Regions from separate parts of the Paenibacillus sp. 4624 genome, predicted to be linked through region 1. Evidence: riboswitches for the same ligand, from Rfam matches in the RefSeq annotation. Region 1 holds a riboswitch; each other region holds the start of a gene.

Region 1 (5,159 bases):
CTATTATTTCCTAATAATAAAAAAAATGTGCTACTCGGAATATTACCGAATAACACACTTGAGTTATCTGTCGTATGATTTTAGGCTCCTGCTCCAAAACGCTGGCGGTATCCGCATTTGCGGCAAAGTTCTTCTACAGCTTCCCGTTTGGAAAAACCGTATACCAGATTGTTCGCACGCTCTCCATCCACAATATCGGAAAAATTCTTTTCATGGATGTTTCCAAGGTTGATGACACCTTCTCCATCGAGACAGCATGGAACCACGGTTCCATCGACCAGCACAGCTGCCTGACTGCGAAGTGCATGGCAAAACCCTTTTCCATCATCTTCAGGTGCATCGAGACTTGGCCACTGGAATTCATGATCCTGATTCAGGTATACGTTGGGTGCAATTTTTACGCCGCTGCCCGGAACAACCTTTTCTTCAATGCGAAAATCCAGATTGAATTCCTGCTCCAGCACCTCAAGCGTCTCCCGATTTCGATTCATCTGAGCATTGGTGAAGTTATCCTGCGTCAGATTCCATAGTCGGAACGAGACAATGACGTTATGTTTCACGGCTTCACGAACAAAAGACAAGATGTTATGCAAGTATCCGTCACGATCGGTAGAACCTTCATGACCGTCAAAGCTGTGCAACGAGAAATTCATCTGTCTCAGTGCAGGTTTACCCAATAATTTATGCTGTGTCTTCGGCAGTAGCGTACCGTTGGTCGTAATGTTTACTTTAAATCCCTTGGCATGAGCCATATCCAGCAGCAGGTCAATTTTGGGATGAAGCAACGGTTCCCCTTTGACGTGCAGGTAAATATGTTTTGTGTGTGGTTTGATCTGATCCAATATATTATTAAAGACTTCAGGGTCGATGAATCCTTTGGCTCGCTTCGTTTGTGGACAAAAGCTGCATGCCAGATTACAGATGCTCGTAATTTCAATATATACTTTCTTGAACGTTTTCAACTCAGGGTCCCCATTCTGCCGGGAGGAACATCGGTCCTGCCCTCATTCGTAGTACGGCCATATGAGCCAATCCTCATTATATCGGTTTAACGAGCTAAGGTAAATCAGAACAGCGGATCAGTAACAAAGTCCAGTGTATTTTTTTATCCCCATTTCAAGACTTAAGTCCCCGCCCTATTTACATTAAGTCAAGATGGATATATGCTGAGTACATAACTGCATATCTTGTACATTTGCACTGGGGGAGCCTTGCGGCTGAGACGAATACGACGATTCGGACCCTTTGAACCTGATCTGGGTTATACCAGCGGAGGGAAGTGGAGCGGCTTTTAGTGGCAGTGGGGGATCTCTATCCTTGATGGGGATCAACTTCAGTTAAAACGTATAGCTCTGCTCATTTCTCCGGAAATGGGCGGGGCTTTTTTTGTATTTTGGCGATGTGGTTACTTATGTGCTGGTTGCTTGATGACCGAGAAACTAGCCAATCAAAATAAAATTCGAAACAAGGAGGAAATGACGATGTCTTATCTTGAACGTGTACGTTCACTCAATCCTTTGGTTCATAATATTACCAACCTTGTGGTTGCTCCTTTTACGGCAAATGGTCTGCTTGCCCTTGGAGCCTCTCCGTTTATGGCCTATGCCCATGAAGAAGTCGCTGACGTCGCTCGCATGGCCGGAGCGGTGGTTCTGAACATCGGCACATTGGATGAAAAGGTCGTTCAAGCGATACGTTTAGCCGGACAATCGGCTAATGCACATCATGTGCCTGTTGTCCTTGATCCTGTTGGTGCAGGAGCCACAGCATATCGTACGGATACGGTACAAATGCTGGTTCGTGAGCTTCGTCTTACGGTATTAAGAGGTAATGTCGCCGAAGTCGCCCATGTCATTGGTGTACCATGGAATATCAAAGGTGTGGATGCCGGGGTTGGCGAGGGGGACCGGATTGGCATTGCCGAGCGGGCAGCGCAGCAGCTTGACTGTATTGTCGTCATTACAGGCCAGTACGATATTATTACAGACGGATATCATACTTTCCTAACAAGCAACGGACATGCATTACTTACCCAAGTTACCGGTGCAGGCTGTCTGCTAAGCTCGGTGATTGGTGCTTTTGTTGCAATCGCCAAGCCGGGAAACGATATGCTGAACAGTGTGGTCGAGGCTGTTACAACCTACGGTGTAACCGCTGAACAGGCTGCAGCACGAACGGCTCATCAGGGGCCGGGCAGCTTCCAGATTGAATTGTTAAATCAACTGGCGCAGATGACACCTTCGCTGTTCTCCGAGCATGCACAAATTCGTCAGACTCGTGGAGGTATGTGATGAATATTGCTCAAGCGTTAACGATTGCCGGGTCCGATAACGGGGGCGGTGCAGGAATTCAGGCAGACCTCAAAACCTTTCAAGAACTTGGTGTATACGGGATGACGGTTATTACTGCAATCGCCGCGCAGAACACAACAGGGGTTCAAGGCGTCTTTCCGATTGATTACGATGGCATTGTCCAGCAACTTGATTCAACGGGAGCCGACTTTCAGCCGCGTGCCGTCAAGACAGGTATGTTATATAGTGCCGAGATTATTCGTCTTGTTGCGGCAAAATGTCAGCAGCACAGCTGGTCTAATCTGGTGATTGATCCCGTGATGGTTGCCAAGGGCGGTGCACCCCTGCTCCAGCAGGAGGCTGTGCAAGCACTCACCCAGGATTTGCTCCCCCTTGCCTTGCTTATCACACCTAACATCCCTGAAGCCGAACTGCTTATTGGGAGGTCGATTCGGAACCTGAGTGAGCGTGAGGAAGCCGCAAAGCAATTGGTACAGATGGGTTCAACGTATGCCTTGATTAAAGGAGGACATGATCCGGGAAGCGGTATGGTTATCGATGTCCTGTATGACGGGCATTCCTTTCATTATTTGGAGAACCTTCGTGTAATGACACGTCATACACACGGAACCGGCTGCACGTTCTCTGCTGCCATTACGGCGGAACTGGCAAAGGGTTCCCCTATTCTGGCTGCCGTTACGACCGCGCGAGCATTCATTCAGGCAGCCATTGAAGATGAGCTGGGATTCGGGACTGGCCACGGGCCGACGAATCACTTTGCGTACCAACGCAGACAGCGGGGTGAACGCTGATGCGTAGATGGGATGCGGAAGCGGTGCGCCGCGCGCTGCAGTTGTATTTGGTGATGGGCAGCGTCAATACGACGCGTGACCCGGTGGAGGTGCTCCGCCAGGCGATCACTGGCGGCATCACGCTGTTCCAGTTCCGCGAGAAGGGAACTGGTGCCCTGACAGGCGAAGCCCGCTTAGCGCTTGCGCTGCGGCTTCGTGAGGTGTGCAGCCAGCACAGGATACCGTTCATCGTGAACGATGATGTCGAGCTGGCTGTGGCGGTAGAGGCCGACGGTGTGCACGTCGGCCAGGAGGATGCGGACGCGGCGCTGGTACGCGCCCGCATCGGCGAAGGGCGGATGCTTGGCGTATCCGCCCACTCCGCCCTTGAAGCCCGCCATGCCGTGCAGGCGGGCGCAGACTATCTTGGCGTCGGGCCCATGTACCCGACGCGCTCCAAAGCGGATGCCCACGCTGTGCTGGGCCCCGCCGGGGTTGCGGAACTGCGCGCCGCAGGCATCGCAGTTCCGGTGGTCGGTATCGGCGGCATTACGCCCGATACCGCGGCCGCCGTGATGGCGGCAGGAGCCGACGGCATAGCCGTCATCTCCGCCATCGCGGGCGCGGCCGATGTGCACGCAGCGACTGCACAGCTCGCTGCGATCACCCGCACGGAGCAGGCATAGCCGTGCTATGCTCCCAAGCCCCACTCATGAAGAAGGATGCAACCACTTGGTGTCACATCCTTCTTCATCTCTACCGCTATTCATTTCGTGCGTTCTCCATTCCTGCACGCTCTCTGCATCCTTCCCACGCCCCCTCACATCAGTCTCGCCCAAATGTATATCATCACTCTGCTCACTCCATCGTCACATTCCCATTCCAACATGACTTCACATACTCTTTCTCCTCGAATATAAACGTCACCTCCATCACAAAATTAACTTATTGACTCTCACGTAACGTGACATTGTACAATTCATGGTGTAAGGAGGTTTCACCCATGGCCATGAAAGTGAAAGAAGTCTCCGAACTTGCTTCGATCAGTGTGCGCACACTGCATCACTATGACGAGATCGGGCTGCTTGTTCCAGATGAGATCACTCCTGCCGGATATCGAATGTATTCGGATGCCAATCTGGAACGACTTCAGCAGATTTTATTTTTCAAAGAACTCGGCTTCTCGCTGAAAGAAATCAAAAACATTTTAGATGACTCCGCCTTTGATGCGGAGGAAGCATTGCATATGCACAAACTCATTTTGCTGGAAAAACGACAGCGTCTGGATCAAATGATTGCCACTATCGATAAAACCGTACTACATCTGAGAGGAGAGATTGAAATGACCCCTAGAGAACAATTTCAGGGCTTTGATTTTAGTCACAATCCGTACGAACACGAAGCCCGTCAACGCTGGGGTGACCATGCCGTCAATGAGGCACACCAGAAATTAAAGGACCCGCCTGCTGACAAACAAAAAGAACTGTCTGATCAGATGAATGATATTTTCAGACGATTGTCAGCCATCAGCCACACAGCACCCGAATCTGCCGAAGCACAGGCCGAGATTAAACAGTGGTACATGGTTCTGAATCAATTGGGGAGCTATTCTCCAGAAGCCTTCAAAGTTCTTGGCCAAATGTATGTAGATGACGAGCGTTTCACGCGGAATATTGATCAGTTTGGGGAGGGGCTAGCACAATTCATGTGTAATGCCATGGCTGTTTTTGCCGATCAAAACCAATAGCATCAAAAAGGACGTAACCCCTGAGGAGTTACGTCCTTTTTGATCGTCTCTACCGATCCCGGCCGCAATGTGAACCATACTTATATCTATGTCCACTCCGAGAACTTCGCACCTTGCTTACGCTCTTGGTGCTTGATCCGAAGTCGATGCTTCGGATGCCATGCTTGTTTTCGCCATACGGCCTGGAATTTGCCAAGCTGATACAATCGCCAAAACGATGAACAACCAGTCTGTAGGCTCGCTAAAATATTCTTGGATCGTTTCTGTAAACGCACCAATCATTTCTTCGTCAAACACCAAAGTCAGCAAGCTCACATCGGTAAACAATTC
Region 2 (5,159 bases), on a different contig from region 1:
GATGGCTTTAGCCTCGATTAAACAATTAGTCGAGTAATCATTTATCAAGATTTACAGTGTCTCAGTAAACAGAACGCACTATGGTAAAATCAGTATATTGAAGGGAGGGGTTGCTTCATGAATATGGAACCCAACCAACTGAATACACCCCAAGGCGAAGCCGCCAAACAAAGAGCAGATGAACTTGCCCGCCAAGCTCAGCGAGGCACATGGTTGAGTGGAGTTTTCACCACGATCATTATTGCTGCTGTGATTATTGGTATTTTATTTTGGATCGCTTACGGTAGAACTTCTTAAATCATAGGATTGCCCAGGAAATACTTTTGTCATAATGGACTGCGATACGATGATTTAAACCGACACAACGGCTGCTGGTCCCTTGAACAACTTGCCAAATACATAACGCACTAGCGGCCCTAATACAATCAACTGATACGGCAATGCCAGACCGAAGTTACGTACAATCGTATGAAGATAAGCGTTGATTACGGAATCTCCTTCTAGCTGACCTGCAGTATAGGCAGTAATGATGCCATATAAAGACATAAGCAAAACCATGCCGATCACCATGAAAAAGGACATCGTAACTACACCTTTGATTTTACTCGACCTCGCAAATGAGAAGGAAAATGTAATTTTTCTCGCTATCGGCCCCACGATAAACGATTCCACAAAAAAGGCAATAACAAAACAAAGCACAAATTGGAGAAATAGCTGCATGACGGACATCTGACCTAGCATGCCTGTATGCCATAGATTGAAGGTCATCATTACTACGACCATTCCTGTACACATCATAAGTCCAAAAACAACTTGTTCTTTCTTGCTAACTGGCAATATACTCATCCTTTCTGTAACTTGGATCATTATAGACAATCGGGCTCCCCTCACATAAGTGAACATTTTGTGAAAACTTTTTTAGTCCAACTCATGTAGACACAATCCTGTCCCTGGCCTATAATTACATCTAGTAATGCCCGTAACTTCATAGTTTCCCAGGGGAGTCGGAATTGGCCGGCTGAGAGTGTATCCCATCAAGATACTAACCCTTAGACCTGATCTGGATCATGCCAGCGTAGGAATCGGAGTATATTGGAACGGCACAGCTATAAGCTGAATGCCACTCTCTCACGCCTGCACGCGTCCCGGATTACGGGGCGCTTTTTTTGTTTTCTTTTGACAAGCAGAAACAGAAAAATGACGTTATTCGGATAACCCGCGAGTATAAATCTGTCGATTTATGCAAAAGGATTGGATATGAAGCCAAGGAGTACCCCGTGCCATCCGGCCGGACATAACGAAGGAGAGAATCACGATGAATTGGCGTAAAACGATGGGAATGTTGCTCATGTGTGTGCTACTAGTTACCGTGGCTGCATGTGGTGGCAAAGAAGCCGCTCCAGCAGAGCAGCAAGGTGCGACTGGTTCGGCGCAAACCAATGAGGAGAGCAGCACTGCACTGAAAGATGTGAAGGTTGTGCTCGACTGGACTCCAAATACGAATCATACCGGTCTGTATGCAGCGGTGGACCAAGGTTTTTATAAAGCAGCAGGTTTAAATGTGGAGATTGTACAGCCAGGAGCCGGTGGTGCAGATACGATGGTTGCCTCGGGTGAGGTACCGTTTGGCGTCAGTTATCAGGAAAGTGTCACTCAGGCACGTACGCAGGACGTTCCACTTGTGTCGATTGCCGCAGTTATTCAGCATAATACTTCTGGTTTTGCCGCTCCAGTAGATCGCAAGATCAAATCACCTAAAGACTTTGAAGGTAAAACTTATGGCGGCTGGGGTTCCCCGGTAGAAGAAGCGGTGATGCAATCCATTATGGAGGGCGAAGGTGCTGACGTATCCAAAGTCAAAAAGATTAACATGGGCGATGCCGACTTCTTCACAGCTGTGAAACGGGACATCGACTTTGCCTGGATTTTCTATGCCTGGACGGGAATTGAGGCGGAATTACGCGGAGAACCGATTGACATGTTATATGTAAAAGATTATGCCAAAGCGCTGGACTATTACACCCCTGTACTTGTGACCAATGAACAGACGATTCAGAAAGACCCTGAACTGGTGAAAGCTTTCCTAAAGGCCACTTCTGAAGGATATCAATATGCGATAGATCACCCTGAAGAAGCAGCGAACATTTTGCTCAAAGCTGTTCCCGATCTGGACAAAGAATTAGTAATCGCAAGCCAAAAGTGGCTCAGCCCGAAATACAAAGATGATGCACCACGCTGGGGTGAACAAAAGGAAGAGGTATGGAAGAACTACACCGACTGGATGTTCAGCAAGAAACTGCTGGATAAAGAGATCGATGTAACGAAAGCCTACACCAACGAATTTTTACCTCAGTAATATTAAATCTAAATGTAACCATGAAATTTGTTATTTACACGTTTTGAAAGAAGAGGGCAGGAAAAAATTGGAGCGAAGCAATCACTCATAAGGTTTTCAATGGAAAGCTACCCCAGAAGCACGCTTTCTCCTGAATTTTCTTCCCACAATTCAATGGATAAGTTAACTTTTTGTACACAAGAATCGGAGAGGGCAGAACCCCTCTACAGAAGCGAAGCAGTCGCCCGCATCCCCGAATTTACTCGTCTTGATAATTAAACTATTTATTTACACAAAAACGGAGGGGACAGAAAAAACCTGAAAAAGCGGAGCTAAAAGCTTTCTGAAAGAAAGCTAGCATCGGAAGCATACGCTTCGCCTTTATCACCGGATCTTCCCCTTTGAAAAAGGGAATCAAAAAAATCTGGGGATAACAGCGATTGAAAGGTTATTCTGTCATCGAAGTGTCCGTGTAAACATTGAAAAATTTTTATAAGATGGACTTAAAAATTCGGGGATAACAGCGATCTAAAGAGGGGACTGCAATCAAAGTGGTAACGTGTGCAATGGCGTATCAACTTATCCACCCACACCCGAAAGGAGCATGGATCTCTCATGGCAAGTACATTACTCAGCATACAGGTTATTCCCAAAACACCACACGGCGAGAGCTCCTATCCTTACGTAGACCGCGCCATTGAAGTCATTCAGCAATCCGGCCTAAAATATCAGGTTAACGCACTGGATACCACCATGGAAGGCGAACTGGATGAACTGCTGGAGGTTGTCCGCAAAATGCACGAGGTGCTTGTAGAAGCAGGCAGTCCAAGCATCATCTCCCAAATCAAAATCGCACATAGCCCGGACGGATTCAGCATGGATACACTAACGGAGAAATATCGCTAATGTCTACCTATTTCAAAAGTGTATGGCCGCCCCTCGTGGCGGTTATTCTCTTTATTGCGATTTGGCAAGGGGCCGTCTCCCTATTCCACATTGAGAAATGGATGTTGCCTGCGCCGTCCGATATTGCTCGCGAAGCAGCTTCCCAGGCTGACCGTTTGGGTATGCACGCCTCTGCAACGATTCAGCTGACCCTCATTGGATTTGTTGCCGGGACAGCGGTCGGTCTGTTCATTGCGATGGTACTGCATCTGATCCCTTTTCTCAAATCGGCCTTGTATCCACTGCTTATTCTTAGTCAAAATATCCCGACCATCGCACTCGCACCACTCCTGCTGATCTGGTTCGGCTTTGGCCTGCTGCCCAAATTGATTACCATCGTTCTTGTCTGCTTCTTCCCGGTAGCGGTCGCTGCCATGGATGGTCTAACACGCACGGATGCGGCGATGATGAACTATATGCGCATGGCAGGTGCGAATCGCCGTCATATCTTTTGGAAACTGGAGCTTCCGCATGCCCTGCCATCCATATTTTCCGGTATCAAAATTGCCGCCACCTACAGTGTCATGGGTGCTATCATTGCGGAATGGATTGGTGCCGACAAAGGCATCGGCTATTATATGATGCTACAGAAATCAGCTTACCGTACGGATCGCCTTTTTGTCGCCATCATGATCATCGTGGCGCTCAGCCTGCTGCTTTTCCTGCTCATTGCGCTATTAGAGAAGCTTCTCATTCGCTGGCGCCCACAGAAGCGTTAGTTCTGCATATCAGAGGTTAACGTAATATGTACATTAGGATGTGATTCCCTATGAAAAGATACCCGAAGGAACTGGAGCAATCCGCACAAGCTAAAAGCACACCATTCGGAGATGCCAACGCAGCTTCCGTATCTGCTCAGGCTTCCATAGCGGGATCTGCACCGCCCGCAGTATCTTCTTCCGTTTCCACATTGACGGACAGTGAAACGATCGATTCGCCTTTACGTCTGACTCACACTAAAACGAATGGTCCGGATTCCATCTCGGTTCCACCTGCGCTAGACATCGTTAACGTGCATATGTCCTTCAAGGAAAGAAGGCGGAAACTTCCTGTGTTGAACGGCTTATCCCTTACGGTGCAAAAAGGGGAGTTTGTTGCCATCGTCGGCCCTTCCGGCTGCGGCAAAAGCACCCTGTTCCACATCATCGGCGGTTTGCTCCGTCCTCAGAATGGCGAAGTGATTATGAACGGCAAGCAGGTTACGGGACAACGCGGACATATCAGCTACATGCCGCAACAACCTGCCCTTTTCCCATGGCGAACCATTGAAGACAATGTGCTGCTCGCAGGCGAGATCGCTTCTGCTACAGCGCATACCGCCCCCGTTGCTCCACGTGCCGAAGCGCTCGCCGAGGCAAGGCAGTGGCTGGGCAGCGTTGGCCTTGCAGGCTTCGAGCGGGCATACCCTCATCAGCTCTCAGGTGGAATGCAACAGCGCGTTGCTTTCCTGCGTGCATTGCTCAGCCCGCAGGAACTGATGTTACTTGATGAGCCATTTAGCGCGCTTGATGCTCTGACGCGGAGCGACATGCAGCGCTGGCTGCTGGATATCTGGGAACAGAATCGCCGCTCTGTGCTGTTCATCACCCATAATATCGAGGAAGCACTGTTGCTGGCGGACCGGGTCTATGTGTTATCCAATCGACCGGCGGCTGTGCTGCACGAGGTTCATGTTCCTTTTGATCGCCCAAGACGAGATGAAATAACAGAAGAGCCTGCCTTTCTCGAACGCAAACGGCAAATTGCCCAGTGGATGAAAGAAGAACAGCAGAAAACCCGCCTATCTTGATAGTGCGGGTTTTTTAGTTATATTTTTCCTGATATGGGTGATCCAACACCATGAACTCGGCGTTATATATATATGAATACCTACGATATA
Region 3 (5,159 bases), on a different contig from region 1:
GTCAGCGGCCCGAGGGTATAAAACGGTGCTTCCTGGCAGATTTCCATCTGCAAATCCACATTCTCCTTGATCTTGTGCATCGGTACATGCCCCGGCCCTTCAATCATCACCTGTACATCATGCTTCCACGCGATCTGTGTTAATTCCCCGAGCGTTGCCAGCTCTGCCATCTGTGCCTCGTCATTGGCGTCGTAGATGCTGCCTGGACGCAGTCCATCCCCAAGCGAGAATGCTACGTCATACCTTTTCATAATTTCACAGATTTCTTCAAAATGGGTATACAAAAAGTTCTCCTGATGATGTGCCAGGCACCACGCCGCCATAATTGACCCGCCTCTAGACACAATGCCCGTCATCCGTTTCGCTGTCATCGGAATATATCGGAGCAACACACCTGCATGAATCGTAAAATAGTCCACACCCTGCTCCGCCTGTTCAATCAGCGTATCTCGGTACAACTCCCAAGTGAGTGCCTCCGCCTCGCCATTCACCTTCTCCAGCGCCTGATAGAGCGGTACCGTACCAATCGGCACTGGGGAGTTACGGATGATCCATTCCCGTGTCGTATGAATGTCTTTGCCTGTAGAGAGATCCATCACTGTATCCGATCCCCAGCGCACAGCCCAGGTCATCTTCTCCACCTCTTCCTCAATGGAGGAAGATACGGCGGAATTGCCGATATTAGCGTTGATCTTCACGTGAAAATGACGACCAATCAGCATCGGCTCACTCTCCGGGTGATTGATGTTGGATGGAAGAATCGCCCGGCCACTCGCCAGTTCCTGCCGCACGAATTCAGGCTCTACGCCTTCACGAATAGCGGCGTACTCCATCTCTGGCGTAATCACACCCTGCCGCGCATAATGCATCTGCGTGACACACCGCCCAGCCTGGGCACGTAACGGTTGCCCGCGGAATCCCGGATACTCCTCTGCCCCGGCTCTTCGCCCTCCAGGCTTCAATCCGTTATCCTCCGGTTTAACCGCTCGCCCCTTATATTCTTCTACGTCACCGCGCTCCATGATCCAGTGATTTCGGAGCGCAGGTAATCCTTTACGAATATCCATCTGGAATTCGGGATCGGTCATCGGGCCGCTCGTATCGTAGACACGCAGCGGCTCATTATGCTCCACCCCTTGGGGAGTATGGGTATCATGAAGGGCAATTTCACGCTCCGGTACAGCAATGTCCGGTCGTGAGCCCTGAATGTAGACTTTGCGGCTGCCCGGGAAGGGTTGAACCCCTCCAGCCGCTCCGGTTTTCTTTTCCACCGGATGACCATCGCGAACTATTTCCTCAATTCCTATCTCTTGTCCCGTTTGGTTGCTTGTATTCATGTCTCCTGTTTCCTCCTCTGTGATCTTCTTTAGCCCATGTCGTCCAACATTATGACAGCTTTGACTTACACACCTGTCTGGATAAATGCAGAGCACAGAAGCACAGCAGGAATGACCCTGCACAAGCAGCCAAAATGATCCAAGAGACAACTTTTATGTACAGTCAACGAGAGAACCGCGATCACATCACCTAGAAATCCAGGCATGTATGCCGCAATTGTTATGCTGTCACTGCCATGGTGAAACACAACACATGAATCTCTGCTTGCCGCTGTAAATAAAAAAGCCGGTTCCGAAGGAACCGACTGATGTCCATCACCATACACGCAACAAGGGCATCTTCTGCCATACAGCATTGATCCCGGGTTAACGACTGTGGTGTTTGTGGTCATGTGGCCGATTACTTCCCTACGCTGGTATGATCCAGATCAGGTGCAAAGGGTCCGGAATCTCATGCGATCCCGTCTCAGTCCGGACAATTCGGACTCCCCCAGTAACGTAAACGTATTGCGGCGATCAAGCCGCTGTTCAACTTGAAAAATAACATTCAACCGACCCCGCCGGGTCGTCCATTACAGAGTAGCGTAATCTGGACATAAATACAACCTTAATATTCCAGAGAGAAAATTCCTTTTGAGCAAAACTTCAAGCAAGAGCCCGCCCCTATGGCAACATCAATCCCATTTGCACCGCTGCTTCTTTCAACACAGGTGCGTACTCATGTAGTGTCTCTTGCGAGAGCCTGCTAACAGGTCCAGACACGGAAAGTGCTGCTGCAATGTTGCCTCTGCGATCCATAATTGGCACGGACACAGCGGCAGCTCCCGGCTCGCGCTCCTCATAACTCGTTGCATATCCGCTCACACGAATGTCTTCCATCTGTGCCAGATACACGGCCGGATCGATGAATACAGGCCATTCCGGCCCATTCATCAGTTCCTCCCGATCCTCATCTGCGGCAAATGCCATTAACACTTTGCTGGAAGCGCCTACGGAAAGCGGCAGTCTGACACCTACAGGCGCGACCCGCCGAATCGCCTGATCACTCTGCACGGCCTGAATCCGAATCCGCTCACCGCCGTCACGAAGATAAAGACTTACCGTCTCGCCCAAACGATCGCGCAGTCTCTCCATTGCAGGTAAAAGCAAAATTGCAGGATCATCACTACGTGACATATGCGCTGACAGCTCCCAGATCCGAATACCCAGCCGATACTTTTCGGTTGCTGCATCACGTATCACGAACCCCCGATCCTCCAGTGTAGCCATCAATCGATGCACCGTACTTTTGTGCAAACCGATCTGGCTGGCAATTTCGGTGAGTCCAAGATCACTGCGCGTGGTAAAACATAATAATATATCCAGCGCCCGTTCTACAGCCCGGACGGTTAACTTGCGGTCTTCCATGGCATGATGCCCTCCTCATGTTTCATCACATGAAACTTGGTTACATAAATTATATGAGAAACGGTCTCATCTGTAAACCAGAAAGAAGCGTTTTGAAGATGATTTGCAAACAAAGAAAAGAACAAGGATATCCATTTTGCCTATCGTAATCTCCTGTAATTTACACACTATGGAATTGTTACCTCTACATCTTAAGCACTATATAACAATTGCGTAACAAATGCCTCCAATCAATTGACTTTGACTATATCGGGACATACGATAAAGACAGGGAACCAATTCAGATAAAAGAACAAAAGCATGACTTTAGCATCAGAATGTCATCGTCATGAATACGTGCTAAAAAGCACCTATATGCTATTTTCACACTGTTATGATCTTATCCATATTTATCCTCAACCGAAACTCAAAGGAGGGGCGTGCATGTATTCGACATCCCAGAGTGAAGCCCCGCTGCATACCAAAGTGTCCGATCTGCCCTCTTCGTTGTCACCGAGGCTGATTCGGTTCAAACATATTGTCGTAGCGTTGCTGCTCTCCGTTGTATTTTTTCTGTTGTTTTGTTTTATTGCCTTACACGGTTATATTGCATGGGTACTCTCCAACCCTACGGTCGCACCGGTATTTTCAAACCCGATGCAGGCCAAAAACATGAAATATGAGAATATTACATTCCCTGCAGCCGACGGCAGCCGAACGATGCAAGGCTGGTATATCCCTGCGAATACCGATACAGGTAAAACGATCATCTTCAGCCACGGCTATGGGGCGAATCGTGAGGAAACCTGGGTGCCTATGTATGACCTTGCCCATTACGCGCACCAGCTCGGGTTTAATGTGGTCATGTTCGATTACGGCTTTGCCTCTCAGGTGAACCGGGCGGTAGCTACTGGCGGTAAAGCCGAGTCTCAGCAATTGCTGGGAGCCATTCAGTTTGCAAAACAGCGCGGTGCGCAGGAACTGGTTGTCTGGGGATTTTCCATGGGCGCAGGGACAGCTCTGCAAACTGGACTGCTGACCAAAGAAGTGGATGCTATGATTCTGGACAGCACCTTCCTGCTGGAGCCGGATACGTTGTACCACAACATTCATAATCAGATTAATTTGCCGCGTCAACCAACGCTGGAGATTATGAAGTTGCTCTTCCCGGTCTTGAACGGTACCGGCCTACAACAAATACCCTATCAGGAAGTGAAGAAAAAGGACTATCCGTTCCCGATCTTCTTTATTCACGGCACAGAAGATGAGAAGGCCCCTTACCCGATTGCTGAACAGCTTGCCGCCAATCAGACGAATCCTTATTCAGAAGAATGGATTGTGCAAGGCGCGCATCATGAACTGATCTTTCGTGAGCACCCGAAGGAATATCTACGCCGCGTTTCGACTTTCCTTAGTCACGTGACGAAGACAATCAGTGAGGAAGTACAACAAAATCAACAGTAATAAGTTAATTTAGCCCGTAACCCTGTTATGTTATCTTGTTAACTGGCAGATCAACAAGCAAAGATCACGAGCGATTCAGAAATTTTCCGTTTCACCAATCAAAATGGTATACAGCATTCGATGTGTTTAGAGCCCTCAGGGGCTCTTTTTTTATACACATAGGACAATACTTCACAAGAATACATTGTTGAGACAGAGCAATGGCACTTGAACGAAGAGCGGATTTGTATTTTGGCACATGCCTTGAAAGAAGTGGTTTTTTATTCAAAAAATCTGAAAGATTGGAGGTATAACACATATGAACTGCGATGGATACGGCCATTTGTTGCCTCTGCGGACGCTGGAAGAAATCCGTTTCTGGAAAGAGCAAGAAAAAGAACATACACTCATCATTCGCACACTGATTCCTGACCTCGAGCCCTCCTACGTTAAACTTCTGGAGGAATGGGAAGCAGCCTTTGCGAACAGTGAGCGAATGGCGAATCAGCTGATAAAACAGCTATTGCCTGCAACGCAGCCGCCAGCTCCCTATATCATGCGAAGTATCGATCAACTCGTCCGGACAGCACAGCATCAGTCCAGAGAGTTTATAAAGCAGCTGTATATCATGCTTGAGCAAAGTACAGCGGTGCGCGCGGTCCCACTTGCTAAAACCTTCATTTTGCATATCATCCGCGAGTCGGAGTATTTCCTGGGGGTATTAGAAACGCTGAGCCAGCCCGGCATTTTGCGGGAAACAGAACCAGCCTCATCGATGCTGCTAGAGAATGCACTGCACAACATTAACTCCAAGGCGGCTTCAGACGTACGTCTAGAAGCAGCGGAGTCACAAACATCTTCGGCCGGGCAAACCAATGCCAATATATCCCCTTCGGCTTCCGCGCAGGTGCAATCGTCGCCACTCCAACCTTCGACGGGTGGTACCGCTCCTGCCGAAACTCTGCCTGCTTCTGCCCCGGTAAAAGAAAAGCC
Region 4 (5,159 bases), on a different contig from region 1:
ATGATGATATGTTTGCAACACACCTCTCCCTTAGCAGTTTTAATCCCTCGAACACCATGGTTATCTACGACCAGACGAACATTTTGAACGCCTTCCAAAATGCGGGCACCCATCATTTCAGCCGACCTCGCATAAGCTCTCGTCAATGACACGGGCAACACTTCGCTCTCGAGCGATCGGTAATAAGCGCCGTACGTATCCCGATTCAACCATAGCGCTTCTCGTTGCACCGTGCTTCGATCCCACCAAAGTTGTTGCACTCCCGAAGTAGTATTTCGTCTATCCTTGTACTTACTTAGATCACTGTATGATCGAAAGGGTGTGATAAATCCGCTACGCCTTAAGCCAATATCCATACCAGTTATAGCGGATATTTGCTCTTTGTGCTTATGCAACAATTCCCTGCTTTCATGCGCGGCTTTTGCCATGAATGGATGTGCAAAATCTTCGCTTTCTGCTGCCAGCATGCCGGCAGCTGCACATGAAGCTCCGCTGGCAATCTCCGACTGCTCAACAAGAAGTACCTCCTGACCTCTGGATGCCAGTTCAAAAGCAATCGCACAGCCTATGACTCCACCGCCCACAATGATGGTTTCTGCATGACAGATTTCTGGGGTCTTCGTTGAATTTTCAGATGGGGTCAGCAGCTTAAACTTAGCATGATTATATGATGAACCTATGACTTTCTCAGGTTGACTCAGTCCGCTCTGTACCATTTTGTCATCTCCTTGTTTGAACAACGTTCACATCTTCTCGGCTTGGCATTATTTCCAGCTCTTGATCGGAAAGAAATCACATCACGCTTCCACAGCCTGTTTAAGGAGCGCAGCAGCATAACCAGGGTTTGCATGTTTCAACACACTTGAGATCACAGCAGCACCCCCGGCTCCCGCAGACCTGACAGCCCGAATGTTACACGGCTGAATCCCGCCGATTGCAATAACAGGAACCTTTACACTGGAGCATACTTCCGCCAATGCATCTAACCCTCTCGCTGCTACATCAGGTTTGCTTGCACTTGCATACACATGCCCAAAAAAAAGGTAATCTGCACCATACTCTTCGGCAATTTTCGCTTCGTGCAACGAATGCACCGATATCCCCAATCGAAGCCGCAGATCATGCTTGTTTTCCGGCTTTACTGTTAGTTTTGCTCTTTCCAGCATGTCTTGGCTCCAATGTATCCCTTGAAAAATATCACCAGGTGCAGCCCGTTTCGCGCCATTAATTACAATGCGGGAAGATGGAATACCAGACTCTGCCATCAACTTTGCCCAGTTGTATCGTTCATACAGTGAAAGATGCTTTTCCCGGATATGAATGTAATGCACGTAAGGCCAGATTTGCTTGGCTGCCTTCAACATAACTTCTTTTTCCCCTCTATTCGTGGATATTACATGTAGTTCAAATAAGGGGCAATCTTGTTCACGCTCTTGATCTTGCTCTGACATCCTGGCATTCAACCTTGTTCTCGCTCCTTTCAGCTACAAGCTTGGAGAAGTTGTAATGACAAATTTGTAATCAAAAAAGCCACTCCCGTAGGGGAGTGGCTGCGTATAAAAAGGTTCAGTTCAATAACAAACGTGTGACAAACCTGGTAAACAGTTCAATTAGTCAAACCGATAACTGTTTATTCGATATTCAAACGCTTGTCATTACGATGTAATAAGATCCCATTTTTACGTTAGGAATCAATTTACTACCGTTTTCGCTGAAACGCGCCACTTCCCTACGCTGGTATGATCCAGATCAGGTGCAAAGGGTCCAGAATCGCATTCTTCCATCTCAGCCGCATCGTGCGGCCCCCCTAGTGTTCATATGAAGTTGTAGCCTATATTACCACAATCGGATTTTTTTGTCATCGTGCTTTTTCGGACCACTCTTCTACATTCCATGTTTTGGTGACCCAGCCTTCATAAAAATCAGGTTCGTGCGATACAAGTAAAACGGTTCCCTTATATTCTTTCAACGCACGCTGCAGTTCAGCTTTTGCTGTGACATCCAGATGGTTCGTCGGCTCATCAAACAAAACCCAGTTGCTTTCACGCATCAACAGTTTGCACAATCGGACTTTGGCTTGCTCCCCACCGCTAAGCATGTTAAGTGGACGCGTAATATGCTCATTTTTGAGCCCACAACGCGCAAGATGTCCTCGCACCTCGTTCTGTGTCAAATGTGAAAACTCGTTCCACACATCATCGATCGGTGTAATATTTCCAGCTCGTACTTCCTGTTCAAAGTAAGCTGTCTCCAAATAATCTCCGAGAAACGTTTTTCCGCTTATTGGCGCTATTTTGCCCAGGATCGTTTTGAGCAGTGTAGATTTACCTACACCGTTGCATCCCACAATCGCGATCTTTTCGCCACGTTCAATCGTCATGGTCATCTTGGGGAGTAATGGATACGTATAACCGATCTCAAAATCAATGCCTTCAAAAACGGTTTTGCTGCTTGCGCGGGCATCCTTGAACTTAAATGTTGGTTTTGCTGCTTCGTCTGGCCGATCAATTCGCTCGACCTTTCCAAGTTGTTTTTCCCGGCTTTTCGCTCGACCAGAGGTCGAAGCTCGAGCCTTGTTGCGTTGAATGAAATCTTCCTGCTTTTTGATGTATTCCTGCTGCTTCTCGTAGGCATCAATATGCTGTGCTTTCTGCATATCTGCCATTTCAAGAAATTTTTCATAGTTGGCCGCATAACGCGTCAGTTTTGCAAATTCCAAATGATAGATGACATTAACCACTTCATTCATGAACTCTGTATCATGGGAAATCAATAGAAAAGCATATGGGTAGTCTTTCAAATATCTTGTTAGCCACTCAATATGCTCTACATCCAGATAGTTTGTCGGCTCATCCAATAATAGGGCAGTGGGTTTCTCCAATAACAATTTCGCAAGCAGGACTTTCGTACGTTGTCCACCACTAAGAGCAGCAACATCCCGATCAAGGCCAATTGCATTTAATCCCAAACCGTTTGCCATTTCTTCTACTTTTACATCGATCAGATAAAAATCGCCCTGTTCGAGTTGCTCTTGAATATCGCCCATTTCTTCAAGTAACTGCTCAAGTTTGTCTGGATCAGCATCAGCCATCTGATCCGTAATTGCCATCATTTGCTTCTCCAGTTCCAGTAGCGGCAGAAAAGCATCTTTAAGCACATCACGAATGGTCTTGCCTGGTGTTAACTTGGTGTGTTGATCCAGATAGCCATATCGAACTTTAGGCGTCCATTCCACTTTACCGCTATCTTTAAGCAATTTTCCGGTGAGGATATTCATTAGAGTTGATTTTCCTGCACCATTAGCTCCAACTAGACCCACTCGTTCTCCAGCAAGCAGACGAAACGAAACATTTTTAAATAACGTACGGTCTCCGAAATTGTGACTGACGTTCTCTACTGACAATAAACTCATAAGATGAGACTGCTCCTATCTATTTACATTACTTTTAGTTCACGTTCCAAAACCCTATTCTAGCACAGGTTCAGTCTTTTCTGAAAGTAATGACACATGGGCGGAGCAATCATATTCGAAATAACCTCTAGCGGCTGCCTGCTTTGCAGTTGTAAACACCTCTTCAGCACGAAAACCGGGGTTACAGGTGGCAGGATGATAATATTTAATTCCTGTTGAGGGGTCAATCCCGCCAACAACAGCCGTTTTTTTGACCAAACGGCCTCCACCAATGGCATAATTGTTAATCTTCTGATCCCCTACAGCGATACCCTGTATAAAAGCCATAATGCCCGTATCATTGATCGAATTGTACCAATCTTCCTGTGAGACCAAAGGCATCGTGAATACATAAGAGACACCATTTCTCCTAGCAAATTCATTATGTCGATTGATTACGTCCGCAAGCTCGTCCTGTATTCGGGTCACGATTCGGCTGCGCCGCACCTGTTCAAAAGTTGTAGAGTCCTGAAGCAGTGTAATCGTGGAATTCGAGGCCAGCTCCTCCTGAAATCCTTCGATCCATTTCCTTGCACCAGCATCATATGCATACACATAACCGTCAAGTGTAAAATTAATGCTATTTCCGTCTGAATCTGAATATGTATAAGGCTTTTTGGGACTCCACACATGCTTATGAGACTTTTCCATCTCCCCAGTCATCTCGGTTTCCTTGGCATAAATGTAATAACCATCGTAATCCATAACTACAATCGCTGGAATATAATCAAACATATGTTGAATCGCTGCCTTGTCATCCTGTATGCCCATGTTTAATGCCATCGTTTGGGTAAAGGTGGTCAGCGCCAGTTCCTTATCCGCTTTAACAAACTTGGCAGAATCATAACCTGCTTCAGCATGTTGTTTTTCATTCTGGTGCATGACTGCGCCAGCATCCATCACTGCAGTTTGTAACGCTGTTTTGTAGCGATAAGCCAGTTCATTGGCCTCTTGCGCATCATGCGTATGAAACGTGAGGATGTAAAAGAACGGGAAGAAAATGAGTACAAATACGATAGAAAGCTCAGTAATCTTCATTCAATACCATACCTCCATAAGAAGTAAAAACCGCAGAAGCCTGGACTGTACCTTGTAACCATTCTCGTATCATCATAGAAGGTGTGCGATTGGTACTTTTAAGTCTCACCGTGAAGAAGTCGCCCATATGGAGCGTATATCTGCGCCCAGGATCATCGATGGACAATGTGCTAGACAACGGATATAACCGGTCCTGAATCTGTGACAAGTAAAATGCATCATGAACAACTTCATATGTACCCGTGAAGCTACTCTGAATCATCGGATCTGAATAATGGGGGACATATTTTTTGTGTAAATGTTCCATCGAAATGTCATAGTTATTACCCGTTTGGGCTAACTGTTCTTGAAACTCCGCGAGCATTCGAGGTGAGATATATCCCTTAGTGCGGACAGCATCCACAAATCGTGTGACACTTTGAGTCGCTGCCAAGCGCGCAATATCATCCTGACGTTCAGCGGTCTCGGCCGCAGGATACACATAGAGCAGTAAAACAGCAAGCAATACCGCAAACAGTTTGGATACTGCATTGATCACTGACTCTCTACCTCCTTCCAAAAAGAAAGCTTTAACAATTCACCGGATTCACTTCGGTTATATTCAGATCGATATTTCCCATCTAGCTCAACTGGAATCACAACTGATCGATGTTCAAGTGGATCAATCACA

The links. A riboswitch is a leader RNA that binds a small molecule or an ion and turns the genes downstream of it on or off. The one in region 1 is predicted to bind thiamine pyrophosphate.
Region 2: it holds a riboswitch for thiamine pyrophosphate, as region 1 does, so the genes downstream of both, ABIE27_RS25375 (ABC transporter substrate-binding protein) here and thiM (hydroxyethylthiazole kinase) in region 1, are expected to answer to the same signal.
Region 3: it holds a riboswitch for thiamine pyrophosphate, as region 1 does, so the genes downstream of both, ABIE27_RS28240 (hypothetical protein) here and thiM (hydroxyethylthiazole kinase) in region 1, are expected to answer to the same signal.
Region 4: it holds a riboswitch for thiamine pyrophosphate, as region 1 does, so the genes downstream of both, ABIE27_RS09065 (thiamine phosphate synthase) here and thiM (hydroxyethylthiazole kinase) in region 1, are expected to answer to the same signal.

Annotation. Positions count from the first base shown of each region.
Region 1 is NZ_JBNDJR010000006.1:2,134-7,292, reverse strand. It holds gene ABIE27_RS14925 (radical SAM/SPASM domain-containing protein) at 81-962, opposite strand; TPP riboswitch at 1,193-1,295, shown strand; gene thiM (hydroxyethylthiazole kinase) at 1,482-2,291, shown strand; gene thiD (bifunctional hydroxymethylpyrimidine kinase/phosphomethylpyrimidine kinase) at 2,291-3,103, shown strand; gene thiE (thiamine phosphate synthase) at 3,103-3,768, shown strand; gene ABIE27_RS14905 (MerR family transcriptional regulator) at 4,086-4,829, shown strand; gene ABIE27_RS14900 (hypothetical protein) at 4,947-5,159, opposite strand, start outside.
Region 2 is NZ_JBNDJR010000013.1:29,709-34,867, forward strand. It holds gene ABIE27_RS25365 (hypothetical protein) at 118-297, shown strand; gene ABIE27_RS25370 (hypothetical protein) at 352-867, opposite strand; TPP riboswitch at 988-1,100, shown strand; gene ABIE27_RS25375 (ABC transporter substrate-binding protein) at 1,316-2,356, shown strand; gene ABIE27_RS25380 (MTH1187 family thiamine-binding protein) at 2,951-3,241, shown strand; gene ABIE27_RS25385 (ABC transporter permease) at 3,241-3,999, shown strand; gene ABIE27_RS25390 (ABC transporter ATP-binding protein) at 4,299-5,069, shown strand.
Region 3 is NZ_JBNDJR010000018.1:63,082-68,240, forward strand. It holds gene thiC (phosphomethylpyrimidine synthase ThiC) at 1-1,337, opposite strand, end outside; gene ABIE27_RS28240 (hypothetical protein) at 1,403-1,729, opposite strand; TPP riboswitch at 1,726-1,839, opposite strand; gene ABIE27_RS28245 (IclR family transcriptional regulator) at 2,001-2,744, opposite strand; gene ABIE27_RS28250 (alpha/beta hydrolase) at 3,168-4,187, shown strand; gene ABIE27_RS28255 (Fe-Mn family superoxide dismutase) at 4,486-5,159, shown strand, end outside.
Region 4 is NZ_JBNDJR010000003.1:311,215-316,373, reverse strand. It holds gene thiO (glycine oxidase ThiO) at 1-740, opposite strand, end outside; gene ABIE27_RS09065 (thiamine phosphate synthase) at 798-1,451, opposite strand; TPP riboswitch at 1,710-1,819, opposite strand; gene ABIE27_RS09060 (ABC-F family ATP-binding cassette domain-containing protein) at 1,859-3,412, opposite strand; gene ABIE27_RS09055 (hypothetical protein) at 3,467-4,489, opposite strand; gene ABIE27_RS09050 (hypothetical protein) at 4,476-5,027, opposite strand; gene ABIE27_RS09045 (hypothetical protein) at 5,024-5,159, opposite strand, start outside.